DNA from 2 places in the Comamonas sp. DB36 genome. Region 1 is predicted to be linked to the other one. Evidence: riboswitches for the same ligand, from Rfam matches in the RefSeq annotation. Region 1 holds a riboswitch; the other holds the start of a gene.
The links. Region 1 has a riboswitch for manganese ahead of ACSVDO_RS20870 (TMEM165/GDT1 family protein). Riboswitches for the same ligand answer to the same signal wherever they lie in the genome.

Region 1 (9,526 bases):
CTTGAGTTGCCCGCGGGTGCCGCGCGCCATGTGCAGGTGCTGCGCCTGCAGCCCGGCGACAGCATCACCCTGTTTGAAGGCCAGGCCGGCGACGGCTTCACGGGCGGAGAATTCGACGCCACCGTGCTGCGCATGGGCCGCAGCGACGTGGAGGTACAGGTCGGTGCGCACCGCGCGCTCGAGCGCGAGACCGCGCGCGAAGTGCATCTGCTGGCCGGCATCACGGCCAACGAGCGCATGGACTGGCTGGTCGAGAAAGCCACCGAGCTCGGCGCCACCAGCATCACGCCGCTGCTTGCCGAGCGCAGCGTGCTCAAGCTCAAGGGCGAGCGCGGCGACAAGAAACGCGCCCATTGGCAGGCCGTGGCCGTCGCTGCCAGCGAGCAATGCGGGCGCAACCGGGTGCTGGTGATTCACCCGGCCACCGACCTAGCGGGCTGGCTGAAAGACACCTCCACCGTGGACGCGCCAGCGCGCCTGCTGCTGTCGCTGGGCGAAGGCACGCAGCCGCTGCGGGCCGCGGCCGAGCAGCATGCGCCGGCGAACAAATCCGTGGTCTTCCTGTCAGGCCCCGAAGGCGGCCTGAGCCCCCAGGAAGAAGCACTGGCGCGCGCCAACGGCTTTGCGCCCGTCACCCTGGGCGCGCGCGTGCTGCGCGCCGAAACCGCGCCCCTGGCGGCGCTGGCGACGTTGACTTTGGATTGAAGCTGGGGCGTTCACACTTCGACAGGCTCAGTGCGAACGGTTCTCGCGCTCTTCTAAACCCGTCGACGAACCATGAACGGCCTGCCCCGACGCAATCTACGCTGACTACCCCGCCGCGGGAAGGCTCGCAATCACCTGCGCCACCGCCGCGGTGATCTTCTTGGCATACGGTACATGCAGGAACTCGTTGGGTCCATGCGCATTGCTCTTGGGGCCCAGCACGCCGCAGACCATCATCTGCGCCTTGGGAAAGCCCTGGCTCAGCATGTTCATCAGCGGAATCGTTCCGCCCTGGCCCACATAGCCGCAGGCCGCGCCGAAATGCGCCTGGCTCGCGCTTTGCAGTGCCTGCTCGAACCAGGGGTCCATGGCCGGAGCGTTCCAGCCGCTGGCCGAGCTCAGGCCTTGCCAGGTCACCTTGGCCTTGTAGGGCGCGTTGTCCTCGAGCAAGGCCTTCATTTCCTGCACGCAGGACGCAGCGTCGACCAGCGGCGGCAGGCGCAGGCTCAGCTTGAACGCGGTGTAGGGGCGCAGCACATTGCCCGCGTTCTGCAACGTGGGAAAACCTTCGGCGCCGGTCACGCTGAGCGTGGGCTCCCAGGTGCGCTTGAGCAGCGACTCGACGGGATCGGACGTGGTCGGCAGCGCGAAGGTGGTTGCACCGCCGCAGTCGTAATGCGCCCAGGGGAAGCGCTTGGTGACTTCCTCGCCCAGGATGGCCGCCGTGGCGCGCGCCTGGGCCAGCCGGTCGGCAGGCACTTCGCAGTGGAAGCTCGCGGGCAGCAGCCGGCCCGTGGCGCTGTCTTCGAGGCGGTCGAGCACCTGGCGCATGATGCGAAACGACGACGGCACGGCGCCCGAGGCATCGCCCGAGTGGATGCCCTCGGTCAGAATCTCGACCTTGAGCGTGCCCGTGGCCATGCCGCGCAGGCTGGTCGTGAGCCACAGCTGGTCGTAGTTGCCCGCGCCGCTGTCCAGGCAGATCACCAGCGCAACTTCGCCCATGCGCGCCCGCAGCGCGTCCACATAGGGCAGCAGGTCGCGCGAGCCGCTTTCCTCGCAGGTCTCGATCAGCCCGCAGATGCGCGGATGCGCCACGTTCTGGCGCTTGAGCTCCTGCACCGCGGCGATGCTGGCGTAGACCGCATAGCCGTCGTCGGCGCCGCCGCGGCCATAGAGCTTGCCGTCCTCATACTTGGGCGTCCACGGGCCCAGATCGCTGCGCCAGCCTTCGAATTCGGGCTGCTTGTCGAGGTGGCCGTACATCAGCACCGTGCCCTGGCCCTGCGACTGCGCCTGGGTCGCCGCGACTTCGAAGAACAGCACGGGCGTGCGGCCCGGCAGGCGCACGATCTCGAGCGTCAGGCCCGCGACCTTCTGCGCCTCGACCCAGACGGCCGCATTGCGCAGCACGGTGTCCAGATAGCCCTGCTGCTCCCAGTCGGGCGCGAACATCGGCGACTTCGCGGGAATCGCGATGTACTCGGACAGCTGCCCGACGATGTCGCGGTCCCACTGGGCGCTGACGCGCTCCAGTGCGAGGGCCGGATCGAGGGCGGTGGCGGGGATGCGTGCATTCATGGCTAAAGCTCCTTCGTCGATGCCACGGAGGGCCGCGGCGATCTTCTATTGTCCTGCAGACTGCGGCTCAAGGCTGGCGCTGCATTGCACTGATGGCGGCGCGGCCAATTGCCGGGTCATCGGTGAACACGCCGTCGATGCCGGTGCGCAGAAAGGCGTCCATGTCGGCGCGCGCATCGCCGCGCTGGGCGGCGTTGGCGGCCGGCGCGCTCTTGAGCTGGGCCGGCAGGAAGGCGTTTTCGGGACGCAGCGTCCAGACATGCACCACCAGGCCTGCGGCATGTGCGTGCTGCACGAACGACGTCGGCTGACCATGGCCGCCATCGACCACGGGAATCACCATGGTCTTGCTCGGACCCACGCCCTGGGCATAGGTCGCGATCTCGGCCAGGCCCGCGGGCGTGGCCATCTTGGCGTAAGTGGTGCGCGGCTGACCCGCGCGCGCCTGGTCGAACGGGCTGCCGTTGGGCGTCAGCAGCTGCACCAGGCGCACGGGCGTGAGCACATGCAGCGCGCGCAGGTTGTCGACTTCGAACGACTGGATGAACACCGGCGCATCGGCGCGGTTCAAATCATGCCTGGCCAGCACTTCGAGCAGCGGCTTTTCCAGCGGCTGGCCTATGGACTGAAAGTAGCTCGGGTGCTTGGTCTCGATGTACAGGCCTATGGTGCGCCCCGTGCGTGCGCTTTGCGTGCGCGCCAGCGCAATCATTTCTTCCAGCGTGGGCACTTCGAACTGGCCATCGTAGGCCGCGCTGGCCGGGCGCAGCTGGGGAATGCGTTCGCGCGCGCGCAGCGTCTTGAGTTCGGCCAGCGTGAAGTCTTCCACGAACCAGCCGGTGATGGCCTTGCCGTCTATGGTCTTGGTCGTGCGGCGCGCGGCAAACTCGGGCCGATCGGCGACATCGGTGGTCGCTTCCTGCAGCGAGCCATCGGTCTTGAGGATGGCGATCGCGTTCTCGTGGCGCGACACCAGCACGCCGTCGCGCGTGATCACCAGATCGGCTTCGATCAGGTCGGCGCCATCATCGATGGCCTTCTGATAGGCCGCCAGCGTGTGCTCGGGGCGCAGCGCCGACGCGCCGCGGTGGGCAATCAGCGCGGGCTGGGGCGGCCAGCTCGCCGCCGTCTGGGCCTGGGCAGCCCCCGCAAGCGCCAGCCACGCCAGCGCAAACACCGTTTTCTTGCTCGACCGCAGCAAATCCATGGATCACCTTTCGTCAGGGCGCGCGAGCACCATGCCTGCGCCGGCCCATGCTACAGGTTTGCGCTCAGCTGTGCTCCAGGCAGAACACGGCCGTGCCGGCGCGCAGATTGGGCAGAAAGCGCACCGTCTCGCCGCCCTGCAGACCGAAAGCGTCGCGCACCTGCAGCCGGTTCTTGTGTGCCAGCACTTCGAAGTCCTTGAACGTGCCGACGCGGATATTGGGCGTGTCGTACCACTGGTACGGCAGGCGGCGCGTGACCGGCATGCGCCCGCGCAGCACCGACAGACGGTTGGGCCAGTGCGCGAAGTTGGGGAAGGCGACTATGCCCAGGCGGCCTATGCGCGCGGTCTCGCGCAGCATGATCTCGGCATTGCGCAGATGCTGCAGCGTGTCGATCTGCAGCACCACGTCGAAGCTGTTGTCGCCGAACATCGCCAGACCGTCCTCGAGGTTGAGCTGCAGCACGTCGACGCCGCGGCGCACGCAGGCCAGCACGTTGGCGTCATCGAGCTCCACGCCGTAGCCGCTGCAGCCGCGCTCGCGCTGCAGATAGGACAGCAAGCCGCCGTCGCCACAGCCCAGATCCAGCACGCGCGCACCTTCGGGCACGAGGCGGGCAATCGCCTCCATGGTCGATTTTTCGGTCATGCGATCTCCTTTGCAATGCTTTCAAAATAAGAGCGCATGACGCCCAGATAGCGCGGGTCATCAAGCAGGAAGGCATCGTGACCATGGGGTGCGTCGATTTCGGCGTAGCTCACGCGGCGCTGGTTCTCGAGCAGCGACTTGACGATTTCGCGGCTGCGCGCGGGCGCGAAGCGCCAGTCGGTGGTGAAGCTCACCAGCAGGTACTTGGCCTGGCTGGCCGCGAGCGCCCGCGTGAGGTTGCCCGCATGGGCGCGCGCCGGGTCGAAGTAGTCGAGCGCGCGCGTGATCAGCAGGTAGGTGTTGGCGTCGAAATAGTCGCTGAACTTGTCGCCCTGGTAGCGCAGATAGCTTTCGATCTCGAACTCGATGTCCTGGGTGCTGTACTTGAGCTCCAGGCCGTCGCGCAGCTGGCGGCCGAACTTCTGGTTCATCACGTCGTCGCTGAGATACGTGATGTGGCCGATCATGCGCGCGATGCGCAGGCCGCGGCGCGGCACCACGCCGTGGTCGTAGAAATTGCCGCCGTGGAAGTCGGGGTCAGTCACGATGGCGCGGCGCGCGACTTCATTGAACGCGATGTTCTCGGCGTTGAGGTTGGGCGCGCTGGCGACCACCACCGCGTGCGCCAGGCGCTCGGGGTAGCGCAGCGACCAGCACAGCGCCTGCATGCCGCCCAGGCTGCCGCCGAGCACGGCCGCGAGCCGCGAAATCCCCAGCCGGTCGAGCAGCCGCGCCTGGGCATCGACCCAGTCCTCCACGGTGACCACGGGAAAATCGGCGCCATAGACGCGGCCGGTGTCGGGGTTCTCGTGCATGGGGCCGGTCGAGCCGAAGCACGAGCCGAGGTTGTTGACGCCGATCACGAAGAAGCGGTTGGTGTCGACCGGCTTGCCCGGGCCTATCATGTTGTCCCACCAGCCTTCGCTCTTGGGCTGGTCGGCATAGACGCCGGCCACATGGTGCGAGGCATTGAGCGCATGGCACACCAGCACCGCGTTCGAGCGCTCGGCGTTGAGCTCGCCGTAGGTTTCGTAGGCGAGGTCGTAATGGTGTATCGAGGCGCCGCCCTGCAGGGGCAGGGCATCCTCGAAATGCATGGACGAAGGAGTGGCGATGAAGGACATGAAAAAACCCGGCATCGCTAAAAACGAGGCCGGGTCGAGATGTCGTCGGACGGGTCTTTAGCTGGATTTATAAAGCGCCCGCAAGCATTGGCAAATCGGCGCGTGAAGCGCCCATTATGCCAAAACGGCTACGCCTGGGGCCCACAAGGCGAGCAAGCCCAGCACCAGGAAAATTCCGGCCGACACCAGATGCACGATGCGCAGCGGCACCAGGCGCGTGATGCGCTCGCCCAGCCAGACCACGGGCGCGTTGGCGAGCATCATGCCCAGCGTCGTTCCCGCAACCACCCACAGGTAGGCGTTGTACTTGGCCGCGAGCACCACGGTGGCGATCTGCGTCTTGTCGCCCATTTCGGCGAGGAAGAACGCGATCAGCGTGGTGCCGAACACGCCCCAGCGAGAAACAGTGGCGGTCTCGTCTTCGTCGAGCTTGTCGGGAATCAGCATCCAGACCGCCATCGCGATGAAGCAGCCGCCCAGCACCCAGCGCAGCACCTGCGGGCCGATCAGCGTCGTGACCCAGGCGCCGACGGCGCCGGCCAGCGCATGGTTGGCGAGTGTGGCGGCGAGGATGCCGAGCACGATGGGCCAGGGCTTGCGAAAACGGGCGGCGAGAACCAGCGCCAGCAGCTGCGTCTTGTCGCCCATTTCGGCGATGGCAACGATGGCGGTAGAGACAAAAAAGGCTTCCATGGGGTTTTTCTAATCAACAGGCCGGACGACGCGAACGCATTGGCTGCGCACCGACTCCGGCCATGTGGATCGGCACCCAGCCAATGGTCTCGCCCAGTCTGAAATCCGCGGAACGGACCCAGCAACCGCATGCACCATAGGTTGTGAGAACCCAAGTTTGTTGATGCATGCCTTCGGTGCGTTGCACACCGAACGGGCTACTCCCCAATGACAGCGGCGATTGTAGACAAGACGGCTGTTTCGCGTGGAATTCCGGGTAAATACCGACCCAAAAAGTGTTGTAGCCACACCGAAATTTCAAATCAGAGCATTTTGTACGGGTATATATAGCTCATAATGTCCAAGCCTTTCCGCAAAGCAATGAGTAGTAGGCAGGTGCGTTTCGGTCTCTAAAGTTGTCAGGTAGTTGACTGCATAGGGCTCCATCGCGTTTTCAAGTGTTTTTTCAGGAGTCCTCCATGGGCAACAAACTTTACGTCGGCAACCTGCCGTACTCTTTCCGTGACGGCGATCTCGAGCAAGCTTTCAGCGAATTCGGCAATGTCAACAGCGCCAAGGTCATGATGGAACGTGACACCGGCCGTTCGAAGGGCTTCGGCTTCGTCGAAATGAGCAACGATGCTGAAGCACAAGCAGCAATCCAAGGCCTGCACGGCCAAAACCAAGGCGGCCGTGACCTCGTGGTCAACGAAGCCCGTCCTATGGAACCCCGCCCTCCCCGTAGCGGTGGCGGCTTCGGCGGCGGCGGCTTCGGCGGCGGCAATGGCGGTGGCGGCTTCGGCGGCGGCCGTAGCGGTGGCGGCGGTGGCGGCTTCGGCGGCGGCCGTGGCGGCTACTAAGCACTGACTCAGGGTTTTCATTAACCCAATGTCAAAAAAGGGCCTCTGGCCCTTTTTTTTCGTCTTTTTCATGCAAATACGTCTTTCGCCGGCTTTTTTTTTGTGTTTCTTTTCCCTCATAATTTGTGATCGGTGTCCCCGATATCAGTGCAGGTGATTTGCAATGCGTGCGCAGGTTTTCTTTCATGGATCGCTGGCAACATGTGAGCACCACAGCAATTGTGTTACTTGAGGAGTTTGAGGAGTCTTTAATGGGCAACAAGCTGTATGTTGGCAATCTCCCTTATGGAGTGCGTGACAACGACCTTGAGCAGGCATTCAGCCAGTATGGTTCAGTGACGAATGCCAAGGTAATGATGGAGCGCGACACGGGTCGCTCCAAGGGGTTTGGGTTCGTGGAAATGGGCAGCGATTCTGAAGCGCAGGCAGCAATCCAGGGCATGAACGGACAAGCACTCGGCGGCCGCAGCATTGTCGTCAATGAAGCGCGCCCGATGGAGCCACGCCCACCGCGCAGCGGTGGCTATGGCGGCGGCGGTGGCGGCTATGGCGGTGGCGGCGGTGGTGGCTACGGCGGCGGTGGCGGCGGTGGTTATGGTGGCGGCCGCGAAGGCGGTGGCGGCTACGGCGGCGGTCGTGACGGTGGCGGCGGCTATGGCGGCGGTGGCCGTGATGGCGGCGGCTACGGCGGTGGTGGCGGCGGCCGTGACGGCGGCGGTTATGCCGGCGGCCGCAATGACGGCGGTTTCCGCAGCCCCTATGGCTCGGGTCCGCGCGGCGGCGGCGGCGGCGGACGTGGCGGCTACGGCAATAACAACGGCGAATAATCCGCACGCAAAACAAAAAGGCTTCACTTGAAGCCTTTTTTTACGTCTGAAGTATGTCGTTTGCGGTGGGTTGCGGGTATTCACCAGTGCAGGTCAAAATGCCGGCATCTGACAACCAGTGGCTGTAAGACAAAATCGTCAGATTCTCTTACTCTGCGGTTTTGTGCCGGTGTTTGGTTTGCCGACCTTGTAACAAACGGTCAAACACGGCATTGGGCAACAGGCGCAACAACTTGGCCACGATACCCATCTGCCAGGGAATCACTGCATAACTGGTTTGCCGCATGATGGCCCGATAAGCACGCGCGGCGAAGTCGTCGGCAGTGAGCAGAAACGGCATTCCATAACGGTTATCGCGCGTCAGCGGCGTGGCGACATAACCGGGCAGCAGGGTCACCACGCGCACGCCGCGCGCGCGCAGTTCGCCGCGCAGGCTCTCGCAATAGCTGACCACGGCGGCCTTGCTGGCGCAGTAGGCGCCGTGTCCGGGCAGGCCGCGGATCGCGGCCACGCTCGCCACGCCGACCAGCGTGCCCGAGCCCCGGGCCTGCATCGCGCGAATGAAGGGGTGAAATGTCGCCGCCATGCCCAGGTTGTTGGTCGCGAACAGCTTGGCCATCACGCCCAGGTCTTCGCGCTCGGCGGAATCTATGCCCCAGCTCACGCCCGCGTTCGCCACCACCACCTGCGGCAGGCCCTGGCGCGCGAGACACTGCATGCCGGCCTCGACAATGCTGGCTTCGACCGACACATCGGCGCCATAGACCGCATAGCGCGCGGGATCCAGCCCTGCCACCGTGGCCCAGTCGTGGATCGCCTGGGTATTGCGCGCCACGAGCGCCAGGTCATGGCCCTGGGCATAGAAGCGTCCCGCGAGGGCCTGGCCTATGCCGCTGGAAGCACCGGTGATGAAGACCAGGGAACGCGCGGGCGCGGTCATGTTCAGCGCCCGGCCGCGGCCGCGGGCTGCAGCACGCCGCGCACCCGACCTTCGAGCTGCAGCACCTGATCGATGTGGTCGTAATTGAGCTGGTTGGCCGTGAAGCGGTCGCTGCCACGCCACAGCACCACGGGCTTGTCGGAAAGCACGCGCTCCTCGTTGGTCCAGGCGTGCAGGAACTCGCCCTCGAAGCGCAGTTCGGGCGTGCGCTTGCCATCGGGCAGCTGCATGGCTTCGCGCGTCACGCGCGCATCGCCGAACAGCTGGACTTCGGAGCCGTCGCCGTTGCTCAGGCCGCGCAGCGCCGTGGCCCGGGTCTTGCGACCGTCGGGCCCGGTTGCCTGGATGCGCACGCCGTCGATCTCGAGCGTGTCGGTGTCGGGGTAATGGCGCGCCATCTGGCCCTGCAGCTGGCGCGTCATGCGGCCCGCGGCGTCGAAGTTCTGCACCGAGAAGTCCTTCATGAAATAGTCGGGCTCATGCACCGGCGCGCGCGCGGCCGCGGACGGCAGCGCGGACGGCGCGTTGCGCACCAGCCACCAGCTGGCCAGCGCCATCAGGCCCATCAGGATCACGGGCAGATAGATCGTGAAGCTTTCCCAGCCGCGACGCCATGGGGGGCGCATCATGCATAGCTTTCGAGCAGGCTGGCGTAACGGCCCGAGGCCACGAGCAGCAGATCGCAGAAGTCGCGCGCCGCGCCCTGGCCGCCCTGGCGCTGGCTCACGTAATCGGCCGCGGCCAGGGCTTCGGCATGGGCATTTGCGGGCGCGCAGGCGATGGCCGCGCGGCGCATCACGGGCAGATCGGGCCAGTCGTCGCCCATGGCCGCGGTCTGGCTCCAGTCGAGTCCCAGCGTCTGCAGGAACTCCTCGGCTGCAGGCTTCTTGTCCTCGGTGCCGAAACGCGCATGCACCACGCCCAGGTTCTTGAGCCGCAGGCGCAGCGGCGCGGAGTCGCG
Region 2 (9,526 bases), on a different replicon from region 1:
CGTGGCGATCTGCCTTGAAGATGCGCAGGCCGTGGGCATCGTCATCGGCCATGGCCTGCCACCGCAGCTGCGCGCCGGCCCATGGGCGGTGTGGGACCAGACCGCCCTGCTCGCCAAGACCTCCGGGCCCTTGCTGCGGCGGCGCGCAGCGCGCCCCGAAGATCCCGCCTATGTCATCTACACCTCGGGCTCGACCGGCAAGCCCAAGGGCGTGCCCATCAGCCAGGGGGCGATCTGCCATTTCCTGCGCAGCGAGAACGCCGTGCTGGACGTGCGTGCCGACGACCGCGTGTACCAGGGCTTTTGCGTTGCCTTCGACATGTCGTTCGAGGAAATCTGGATCTCCTATCTTGTGGGCGCCACCTTGTGGATTGCGCCGCGTGAAATCACGGCCGACCCCGATGCGCTGCCACGCGCGCTGGTCGAGCATGGCGTCAGCGTGCTGCACGCGGTGCCGACCCTGCTGGCGCTGTTCGGCAGTGACGTGCCGGGCCTGAGGCTGATCAACCTGGGCGGGGAAATGTGCCCGCAGGCCGTGGTCGACCGCTGGGCCACGCCTGCGCGCCGGATGTTCAACACCTACGGCCCGACCGAAGCCACCGTGTCCGCGAGCATTGCCGAACTGCACTCAGGCCAGGCCGTGACGATTGGCGCGCCGCTGCCCAACTATGGGCTGCTGGTGGTCGATGCCGACCTGAACCTGCTCGACGCCGGCGAAACCGGCGAGCTGTGCATCATCGGCCCCGGCGTCGCCCAGGGCTACCTGGGCAGACCGGAGCTCACGGCCGAGAAGTTCGTCGCCAACCCCTGGATGGCACACCCGCATGAGCCGCGCCTCTACCGCACCGGCGATCTGGCGCGCATCGATGCCCAGGGCCAGGTCCATTGCCTGGGGCGGGTCGACGATCAGGTCAAGGTCCGGGGGTTTCGCGTCGAGCTCGGCGAAATCGAGGCCAGGCTGAGCGAGCTGCTGCGCAATGGCACGGCGGCCGTGGTGCTCAAGCCCGTCAACGACATCGACCAGTTGGTGGCCTACGTCGTTGCCGCCGGTCGCGACGCGCCCACGCCCGGCGATCTGCGCGCGCGCTTGCGCGAAGTCCTGCCGCCCTATATGGTGCCCAGCCACTTCGAGATCGTCGCCGGCATTCCGCGCCTGACCTCGGGCAAGATCGATCGCCAGGCCTTGCGCGCGCTGCCGATGAGCGCGCTCACCGCGCCCGCGGGTTCCGCGGGTTCCGACGCGGCGCAAAACGATGCCGAGGCCGCGCTGTTCGAGGTACTCGGGCGCCTGTTTCCGGGGCAGGCGCTGCGCGGATCGGTCGATTTCTTCGACGACCTCGGCGGGCATTCCCTGATCGCGGCGCGCCTGGTCTCGACGCTGCGCGAGGATGCGCGTTTCGTTCACATGACGGTGAACGACGTCTACCAGAACCGGCAACTCGCCGCCATCGCCGAAGCCATGCAAGCCGGCATGGCCAGGCTCGGCGGCGCGGCCCTGCCCAGGTTCGCGCCGGTTCCGCGCTGGCGCAGGATGCTGTGCGGCGCGGCGCAGGCGCTGGCATTGCCGTTCATGATCAGCCTGAATGTGCTGAACTGGCTCGCACCGTTTTTCACCTACCACTATTTCACCGGCGAACCCGGGGACAGCATTGCCTTCGCCGTGCTGGCTTCGGTGCTGGTGTTCCTGGGCAGTCACCTGTTCAGCCTGACGGTGGCGGTGCTCGGCAGCCGGCTGCTGCTGCAAGGGCTCAGGGCCGGCAGCTATCCGCTGTGGGGCCTGCACTATTTCCGCTGGTGGCTCGCCGACCGGCTGCAGCAGATCGCGCCGGCCTACCTGCTCTCGGGGTCCTCGCTGTACAACGGCTACCTGCGCGCCATGGGGGCGCAGATCGGCAAGGAGGTCGTGATCGGCTCGGTCACGATCCGGCACGCCCATCTGCTGCGCATAGGCGATGGCGCCAGCATAGGCTCGAACGTCAATCTGGAAAATGTGCGCGTGGAGCGCGGTGAACTGGTGGTGGGCGCCATCGATATCGGCGCCGAAGGCTATGTGGGCTCGTATGCGGTCATGGAGGGCGATACCGCGATCGCGCCATGGGGCCGGCTCGAGGGCCTGGCGGCGCTGGCGCGCGGCGCGCGCCTGGCCGCGCATGAAGTGTGGGATGGCGCGCCGGCGCAGTTCGTGCGCCTTCGCCCCAGCGGCGAGCGCGCGGCGCGCCCCCCTGTCAGCCGGGCGCGCCGCATGGGAGAGGCCATGTTCTTCGCGTTCGGTGCCGCGCTGACGGCGGTGCTGTTCTTTCTGCCCATCTTCCCGGCGTTTGCCTTGATCGATGCGCTGGAAGAGCGGGTGCTGGCGCCATCGCTGGAAGCGCATGGCTATGTGCTCGCGGTATTCCAGTACACCTTGCTGGCCCTGCCCGCCAGCGCGGTGCTGATCGTGGGCACGGCGCTGATCGCCGCCGCCATCCGCTGGGCCGTGCTGCCCCGGCTGCAACCAGGAACCTGGCCGGTGCACAGCAACCTCTACTGCCGCAAGTGGCTGGCCAACCAGATCCAGGTGGCGAGCCTGCATGTGCTGCACGGCGTCTATGCGACGGTTTTCGTTCCCACCTGGTATCGCCTGCTGGGGGCGAAGATCGGCCGGCATGCCGAAATCTCGACCGCCATGGGCCTGATTCCAGACATGCTGACGCTGGGCGACGAGTCCTTCATCGCCGACGCGGTGATGCTGGGCGACGAGGAAATCGATGGCGGCTGGATGTCGATCGACCATACGGTCGTAGGCCGGCGCAGTTTCATCGGCAACGGCGCCTATGTGCCCGACGGCACCACCTTGCCCCCGGACATGCTGCTGGGCGTGCAGTCCAAGGCGCCCGCAAGCGAGAAGATGCAGCCCGGGCAGACCTGGGTGGGTTCGCCCGCAATCAGCCTGCCGGCGCGCGAAGTCCTGACGGGCTTTGCCGAGTCCCTGACTTTCCGGCCGTCGAAATGGCGTTGGCTGGGCCGTGCGACCGTGGAAGCGATGCGCATCGTGCTGCCGCTGTCGCTGGTCATAGGCGCGGGCTACGTGATTGTCCAGAACCTCATGCCCGTGGCCGCGCAGGAAGCCTGGCTGGAGCTGGCGCTCGACCTGGGCGTGGCCGGCATCTATTACGGCGTCGGCTGTTTCCTGTTCGTGCTGGCGCTCAAGTGGCTGCTGATCGGTCGCTACCGGCCGCGCGCCACGCCGATGTGGACGCCCTTCGTCTGGACCAGCGAAGCCTTGACCAGCATCTATGAGTCGATTGCCGTGCCCAACTTCCTCGAGTACCTGCGCGGCACGCCCATGATGCCGTCGATGCTGCGCCTCATGGGCGTGCGCATAGGCCGCGATGTCTACCTCAACACCACCGACATCACCGAATTCGACTGCGTAGAGATCGGCGACCACAGCGAACTCAATGCCTGGTCGGGCCCGCAGACCCACCTCTTCGAGGACCGGGTGATGAAGATCGGCCGTATCCAGATCGGGCAACGCGTGACGCTGGGCGTACGCACCACCGTGCTGTACGACACCGTGATCGGCGATGGCGTGCTGCTCGGACCGCTGACCCTGATCATGAAAGGTGAAAAGCTGCCGCCCGACAGCGCCTGGCATGGCTCGCCAGCCCAGTCATGGACGCCTTGACACCGCTGGCACCCATGGAGCCGGACCAGAGGCCGGCCTTGCGCGCGCTGCAGCCCGCAGTGTGGCGGCTGCAAGACCAGCGCCGGCAACTGCGCGCCGAGGCCAGAGCGCTGCTGAGGGAACTGGTGGCCGGCTATCTGGGAACCAGCAGCGACAACACGCTGCTGCATTTCGTCCCCGGCCAGGCGCCGTTCGTGGACGCGCGCTGGCAAGGGCTGCGCTTGTCGATCAGCATCAGCTACAGCCAGGACCTGGCGCTGATCGCCCTGTGCCCCGGCGCACGCATTGGCATCGATGTGACAGAAACAGCCCCCATGCCGGATTGGGCAGCGGTGGCCAGGTCGTATCTGGGTCCAGCAGTGCTTGCGCGACTCGCGTCGGCCGATGGCGCAGCGCGCGACAAAGCGTTCGCGCTCGCATGGGCCGAGCTCGAAGCGCGCGGCAAATGCCTGGGGCTGGGATTGCAGGAATGGTCGGCAGAGCGGCACGCGCGCTTGCACGCGCCTGCCATCGAAGTGATCAGCAGTGCGCTCGAAGGGTTTGCTATTGCCTTGGCGCGCAATGCAAATAGGACGCAGCTCTAGAGAGCCGCTCTTTCTTGCGGACAATCCACCGGCACCGGGCCGCTGCCTCTACACTCTAGGTCCCCTTGGGGAGTAGCCTGCCTCCAGCTTCTGGAGGCGCCTGCGTCAACACACTCGGCATCTTGCATGCTGTGGCGCAGGCAGCCGTCTTTCGGTTGGCGAGACCATCGGCATATCACCGCGACGCAGGTCGGGCAGCGGAGATATGCCGCTGCGTTTTCGCCCGACCGATTGACCGCAAAAATGAATATCACCGCGATTTCCCTGCTGGCGTTTGCCATGTCCACCGATGCGTTCGCTGCCGCGATCGGCAAAGGCACGGCGCTGCTCAAGCCGCGCTGGAGCGAAGCCTTGCGCACCGGCGCCATTTTCGGCGTCATCGAAGCGATCACGCCGGTCATCGGCTGGGCGCTGGGCTCGGCCGCGTCCGACTACGTCAAGGCCTGGGACCACTGGATTGCTTTTGTCATGCTCCTGCTGCTGGGCGGCCACATGCTGATCGGCGCGTTCCGGCCCGAAGCGCAAGCCGTGGAGAAGCCCAGGCGCCATGGCTTCTGGCTGCTGGTCGCCACGGGCTTTGCCACCAGCATCGATGCCATGGCGGTAGGCGTGGGCCTGGCCTTCCTGGATGTCAACATCGTCACGGTCGCGCTGGCCATAGGACTGGCCACGTTCACCATGGTCACTCTGGGCGTGATGCTGGGCCGGGTGCTGGGCAATGTGGTCGGCAGCTGGGCCGAAGGCCTGGGCGGCATTCTGCTCATGGGAATCGGCGCGCTGATACTGATGGAGCACCTGAACGCCGCCTGACGACCAGCGCAGGCCCGGTGCGCCTTCATCGCGCGGCCAGCACTATCGGCCTGCGCCAAAGATCCAGGGTTGCCAGCGCGTGCCCTGGATCAGGGTCTGGAGCATTGCCGCCAGTCCTTGCGCATCCTGTGCATCGAACCGGCCATGCAGGGGGCTGTCCAGATCCAGCACCCCGACCACGCGCCCGTCGATCACCAGCGGCAGCACGAGTTCCGAATTGGACGCGCTGTCGCAGGCGATGTGGCCGGGAAAGGCATGCACATCGGGGACGATCTGGACCTGCATGGTCGCGGCGCAGGTGCCACAGACACCGCGGCCGATGTCGATGCGGGTGCACGCCACCCTGCCTTGAAACGGCCCCAGCACCAACGTCTTGTCCTGCAGCAGGTAGAAGCCAGCCCAGTTCAGACCGGGCACGGATTGAAAGACCAGTGCGCAGAACTGCGCGAGGTTTGCCAGCGGATCACGCTCGCCGGCGATCAAAGCCTGCCATTGGCGGTTGAGCAGTCCATAGACGCGGCCTTCGCGCTGGCAGCCCCAGCCATTGCCGGCGAAGGTATCCTGATCGCGGCCGGCGCCGGCTACCGCAAGCCCGTACTGGAGTTGCTGCTGTGCCTGATTGCCATTCCGGCCTTCATGATGCTGCGCCGCCTGGGCTCCCTTTAGGCGCGGCGCTGGACGCAATGGTCCGCAATTGATCTGGGCAGACGCGTGCCCGGCGGCGGGGCCCTGGACTTCAGTGCACGCGGCACCGGCGCTGCCATGAATCTGTGAATTGGGCCGGTGATCGGCCGCCTGTGCGGGACTCCAGACGGCTGCAGCCGCCCGGCTTGTATTCAAGGAGCAGAAGCTGGGGCAAACTACGCCCTAGAACGGGCCGGCCGGGCCTATGCATGGCCGCCTGGCTTGAACTACGCGGTCCCCAACGAAACCCGGTGCAATACAGTCGAACGGTGCAAAGGGCGACCAGGCCCTTTTCGATGCAGGTTCCAACATGAAATCCATCAATGCAGGTGTTGCCCACGACGGGCAGAGCATGCCCAGCCCGGTGGGACGCCCCTTTCTCGCGGCAGGCGTCTTCATTGCACTGCTGACGGTGGTGTTGATTGCCACCAACGTGTGGCTCGCATCGCGGACCTATGATGCGGCCTGGTCGCAGACCACCAAGACCTCGAGGAATCTCGCTCACTCGGTGGCGAACCAGCTCGACAGCGTTTTCAGCGAGGTGGACCGGTTGCTCAACACCCTGGGCTACATGCTGGAGCAGCGCGACATGAGTCCCGCGGACCTGGAGCCTCTGCAGCCCATCATGGTCACGCACCTGAGCCGCGCCGAGTACATGCACGGGCTGTTTGTCTACGGCGACGATGGGCGCTGGCTGGTGCACACCCAGCCCGTACAGTCCCGTCAGGCCAACAATTCCGACCGCGAATATTTCATCGCGCACCGCGAAAGCCGCAGTACCCGCGTCCTGATCAGCAAGCCCGTGCAAAGCCGCTCGACCGGAGAATGGATCATTCCCGTGTCCAAGCGCATCGAGGATGCGGAGGGGCGCTTCGCGGGCGTGCTGCTGGCCACCGTGCGCGTCGACTACATCGTCAAGCTGCTCAATGGTTTCGACATCGGCCAAAAAGGCGCCATATCGCTGAGCCTGGCGGATGGAAAGCTACTGCTGCGACGTCCCTACGCAGCGGAAGAACTGGGCCAGTATTTCGCCAACAATCCCTTGATGTCGGCGGTCAACAGCGCGCGCGCGGGAATGGTCAGGATCACCTCGCCGATTGACCGGGTCAAGCGTCTCGCGGCGTTCGAGCATCTGTCCAACAATCCGCTGTTCGTGACAGTGGCGCTGTCGGAAGAGGAGATCCTGGCCGAATGGCGCAGCGCCGCGCATGTTCAATTCGCCTGCATGTTGCTGGTGGTCTCCATCATCGGCGTTTCCTCATGGTATGTGCTCAGGAGCATGAAGCTGCGCCAGACTTCGGACCGGGCGCTGCGCAGCGCCCATGAACAGATCGTGCAGGCGAACGCCCAGCTCGCGGAACTTGCGGAACATGACAGTCTCACCGGGATACTGAACCGCCGGGCGTTCGATCACCGCTTCGAAGACATCCTGGGGCAGGCCCGGCGCTACGGCCGCCCGGTTTCGGTGGTGCTTTTCGATGTGGACCACTTCAAGTCATACAACGACAACTATGGACACCCCGCGGGCGACGACTGCCTGCGCCAGGTGGCGGCGGCGCTCTCCAGCGCAATGCGCCGTCCGGGCGACGTGCTCGCGCGCTATGGCGGCGAGGAATTCGTCGCCATATTGCCCGACACCCCCGCCGACGGCGCCCGCGCGGTCGCCAACGCGGCCAGGCTCGAAGTTGCGCGGCTGCTTCTGCGGCATGAGGCGAGCGCCGACGGCATCGTCACCGTCTCGGCGGGGATTGCATCGGCCCATGCGGCAAGCGTCGATCTGACGTCAGCTGGATTGATCGGGCAGGCGGACAAGGCGCTTTACCGGGCCAAGCACGAAGGACGCAACCGGGTGGTGGTGGCGGAAACTCCGCAGGGCTGAGTCCCGGCATTCGGCGCCCGGCTGCGTACCTGCAATTCGTCTGCCCACGCTGGCAGCACGCTTGTGCACGGCCGCCCGGGCTGCCTGGTCCATGGCGATGGAAGGCGTGACGCAAACAAGCCAGCAAGGCCTTCGCCAAACACCTGCCCATGGCGCCACCGCTCGCCTGCGGCCGGCTCTGCCCTGTGTACAGCCGCATTCCAATGCGGGCTCAGCATAGGTACGCGAATTTTTTCCCGAAAAAGCGTTGACCCTCTCGTAACGGCAAGGTTTAGCATGCCTTCAATTCGAGAGGGAAAGCATGTTTTTCAAGATCGGCGAACTCGCCCGGCGTACCGGACTGACAGTGCGCGCATTGCGCCACTATGACGATATTGCGCTGCTGGTGCCCTCCGCCCGCTCCGCTGCCGGCTACCGTCTCTACGATCGCCAGGACGTGGCGCGGCTTTACCGCATCCAGGCCTTGCGCCGACTTGACCTGTCGCTGGCCGACATCCAGGGCCTGCTCGACAATGCGGCCGGCGGCATTGCCCAAGTCGTCGCCCGCCAGGTCGCGCAGCTCGACCATGAGATCGTGCAGGCATCGGCGCTGCGCACCCACCTGCTCGCCGTGCAGCGCCAGTTGCAGGCCAGCGAGGAGCCCGGCATCGACGACTGGCTGCTGGCGCTCGAAAGCATGGTCACGGGCGCGAAATACTTCAGCGACGACGAGCAGCGCACGCTCAAGGCCCAGCGCGACGGGTTCAGCGACGCCCTGGCGCCCGAGCGCGCCGCCTTGAGCGCGTGGCTGCAACGCCTGCTGGCAGCGGGCGTATCGTACGAGGATACGCAGGCCCAGGCCCTGGCGCAGCGCTGGATGGCCATGCTGCGCGAGGAAACCGCGGGCGACGAAGGCCTGCTGATGAAGCTCTACAGCATGCACTGGAACGAGCCCTCACTGCACGCGTTGACCGGAGTCGACCGCGTCGGCATGCGTTATATCGCGCACGCAATGGCCTTCGCCCGGCTGCAACTCTATGCCCCGCATTGCAGCGCCGAGGACATGGCCGCGCTGCGCGAGCACTACGTTGCGCAAACGCTGGCCTGGCCGCCGCTCATCGCCGAGGTCAGGCAACAGATGCTGGACCGCGCGCCCTGCGATGGCGCCGCCATGCGAGCCTTGGCGCGGCGCTGGCAGGCGCTGTCGCTGGCCAAGGCCGGCGGCAATACCGTACTGCATGCCAAGCTGCAGAGGGCCTTGCGCCAGGACGCGGCGCTGCGGGCCGGCTCCGGCATCGACGAGGCCCTGGCCGCCTATGTTGGGCAAGCCATCGCCCTCCTGGACAGCGCAGCCAACCCCTGAACACATCCTGAAGGCCCACCCATGCACGCTAGCGCACAGACAAATCCCCACTTCTTCACCGGCAACTATGCGCCGCTCACCGAGGAGCGCGACCTCGCGCAACTGCCCGTCGAAGGAACGCTGCCCGACACGCTATCGGGCAGCCTGTATCGCGTAGGCCCGAATCCGCAGTTCGCCGCACGCGACAACAACTACCACTGGTTCTCCGGCGACGGCATGGTGCATGCCTTCCATATCAGCAATAGCAAGGTGTCGTACCGCAACCGCTGGGCGCGCACGCCTAAATGGCAGCTCGAGCATGCGGCCGGACACGCGCTTTTCGGCACTTTCGGCAATCCCGCGACCAGCGACCCGCTGGCGCTGGGCAAGAACGGCGGAACCGCCAACACCAGCATGCTGTGGCATGGCGAGCGGCTTTTCGCGCTCGAGGAGTCGCATCAACCGTTTGAAATCGACGCCCGCACGCTTGCCTCCAAGGGGCATCAGAGCTTCGGCGACCGCCTGGCCGCGCGCTGCACCGCCCACCCCAAAGCCGACCCCGTCAGCGGCGAGCTGCATTT

Region 2: it holds a riboswitch for manganese, as region 1 does, so the genes downstream of both, mntP (manganese efflux pump MntP) here and ACSVDO_RS20870 (TMEM165/GDT1 family protein) in region 1, are expected to answer to the same signal.

The regions. Positions count from the first base shown of each region.
Region 1 is NZ_CP196631.1:4,459,931-4,469,456, forward strand. It holds gene ACSVDO_RS20845 (16S rRNA (uracil(1498)-N(3))-methyltransferase) at 1-705, shown strand, start outside; gene ACSVDO_RS20850 (M20 family metallopeptidase) at 811-2,286, opposite strand; gene ACSVDO_RS20855 (glycerophosphodiester phosphodiesterase) at 2,354-3,493, opposite strand; gene metW (methionine biosynthesis protein MetW) at 3,558-4,142, opposite strand; gene metX (homoserine O-succinyltransferase MetX) at 4,139-5,266, opposite strand; gene ACSVDO_RS20870 (TMEM165/GDT1 family protein) at 5,381-5,959, opposite strand; yybP-ykoY riboswitch at 6,001-6,177, opposite strand; gene rbp (RNA-binding regulator) at 6,418-6,798, shown strand; gene rbp (RNA-binding regulator) at 7,050-7,625, shown strand; gene ACSVDO_RS20885 (SDR family oxidoreductase) at 7,774-8,565, opposite strand; gene lptC (LPS export ABC transporter periplasmic protein LptC) at 8,568-9,191, opposite strand; gene ACSVDO_RS20895 (KdsC family phosphatase) at 9,191-9,526, opposite strand, start outside.
Region 2 is NZ_CP196633.1:150,945-160,470, forward strand. It holds gene ACSVDO_RS25145 (Pls/PosA family non-ribosomal peptide synthetase) at 1-3,667, shown strand, start outside; gene ACSVDO_RS25150 (4'-phosphopantetheinyl transferase family protein) at 3,706-4,251, shown strand; yybP-ykoY riboswitch at 4,313-4,483, shown strand; gene mntP (manganese efflux pump MntP) at 4,495-5,061, shown strand; gene ACSVDO_RS25160 (GAF domain-containing protein) at 5,104-5,568, opposite strand; gene ACSVDO_RS25165 (sensor domain-containing diguanylate cyclase) at 6,056-7,624, shown strand; gene ACSVDO_RS25170 (MerR family transcriptional regulator) at 7,926-8,966, shown strand; gene ACSVDO_RS25175 (carotenoid oxygenase family protein) at 8,988-9,526, shown strand, end outside.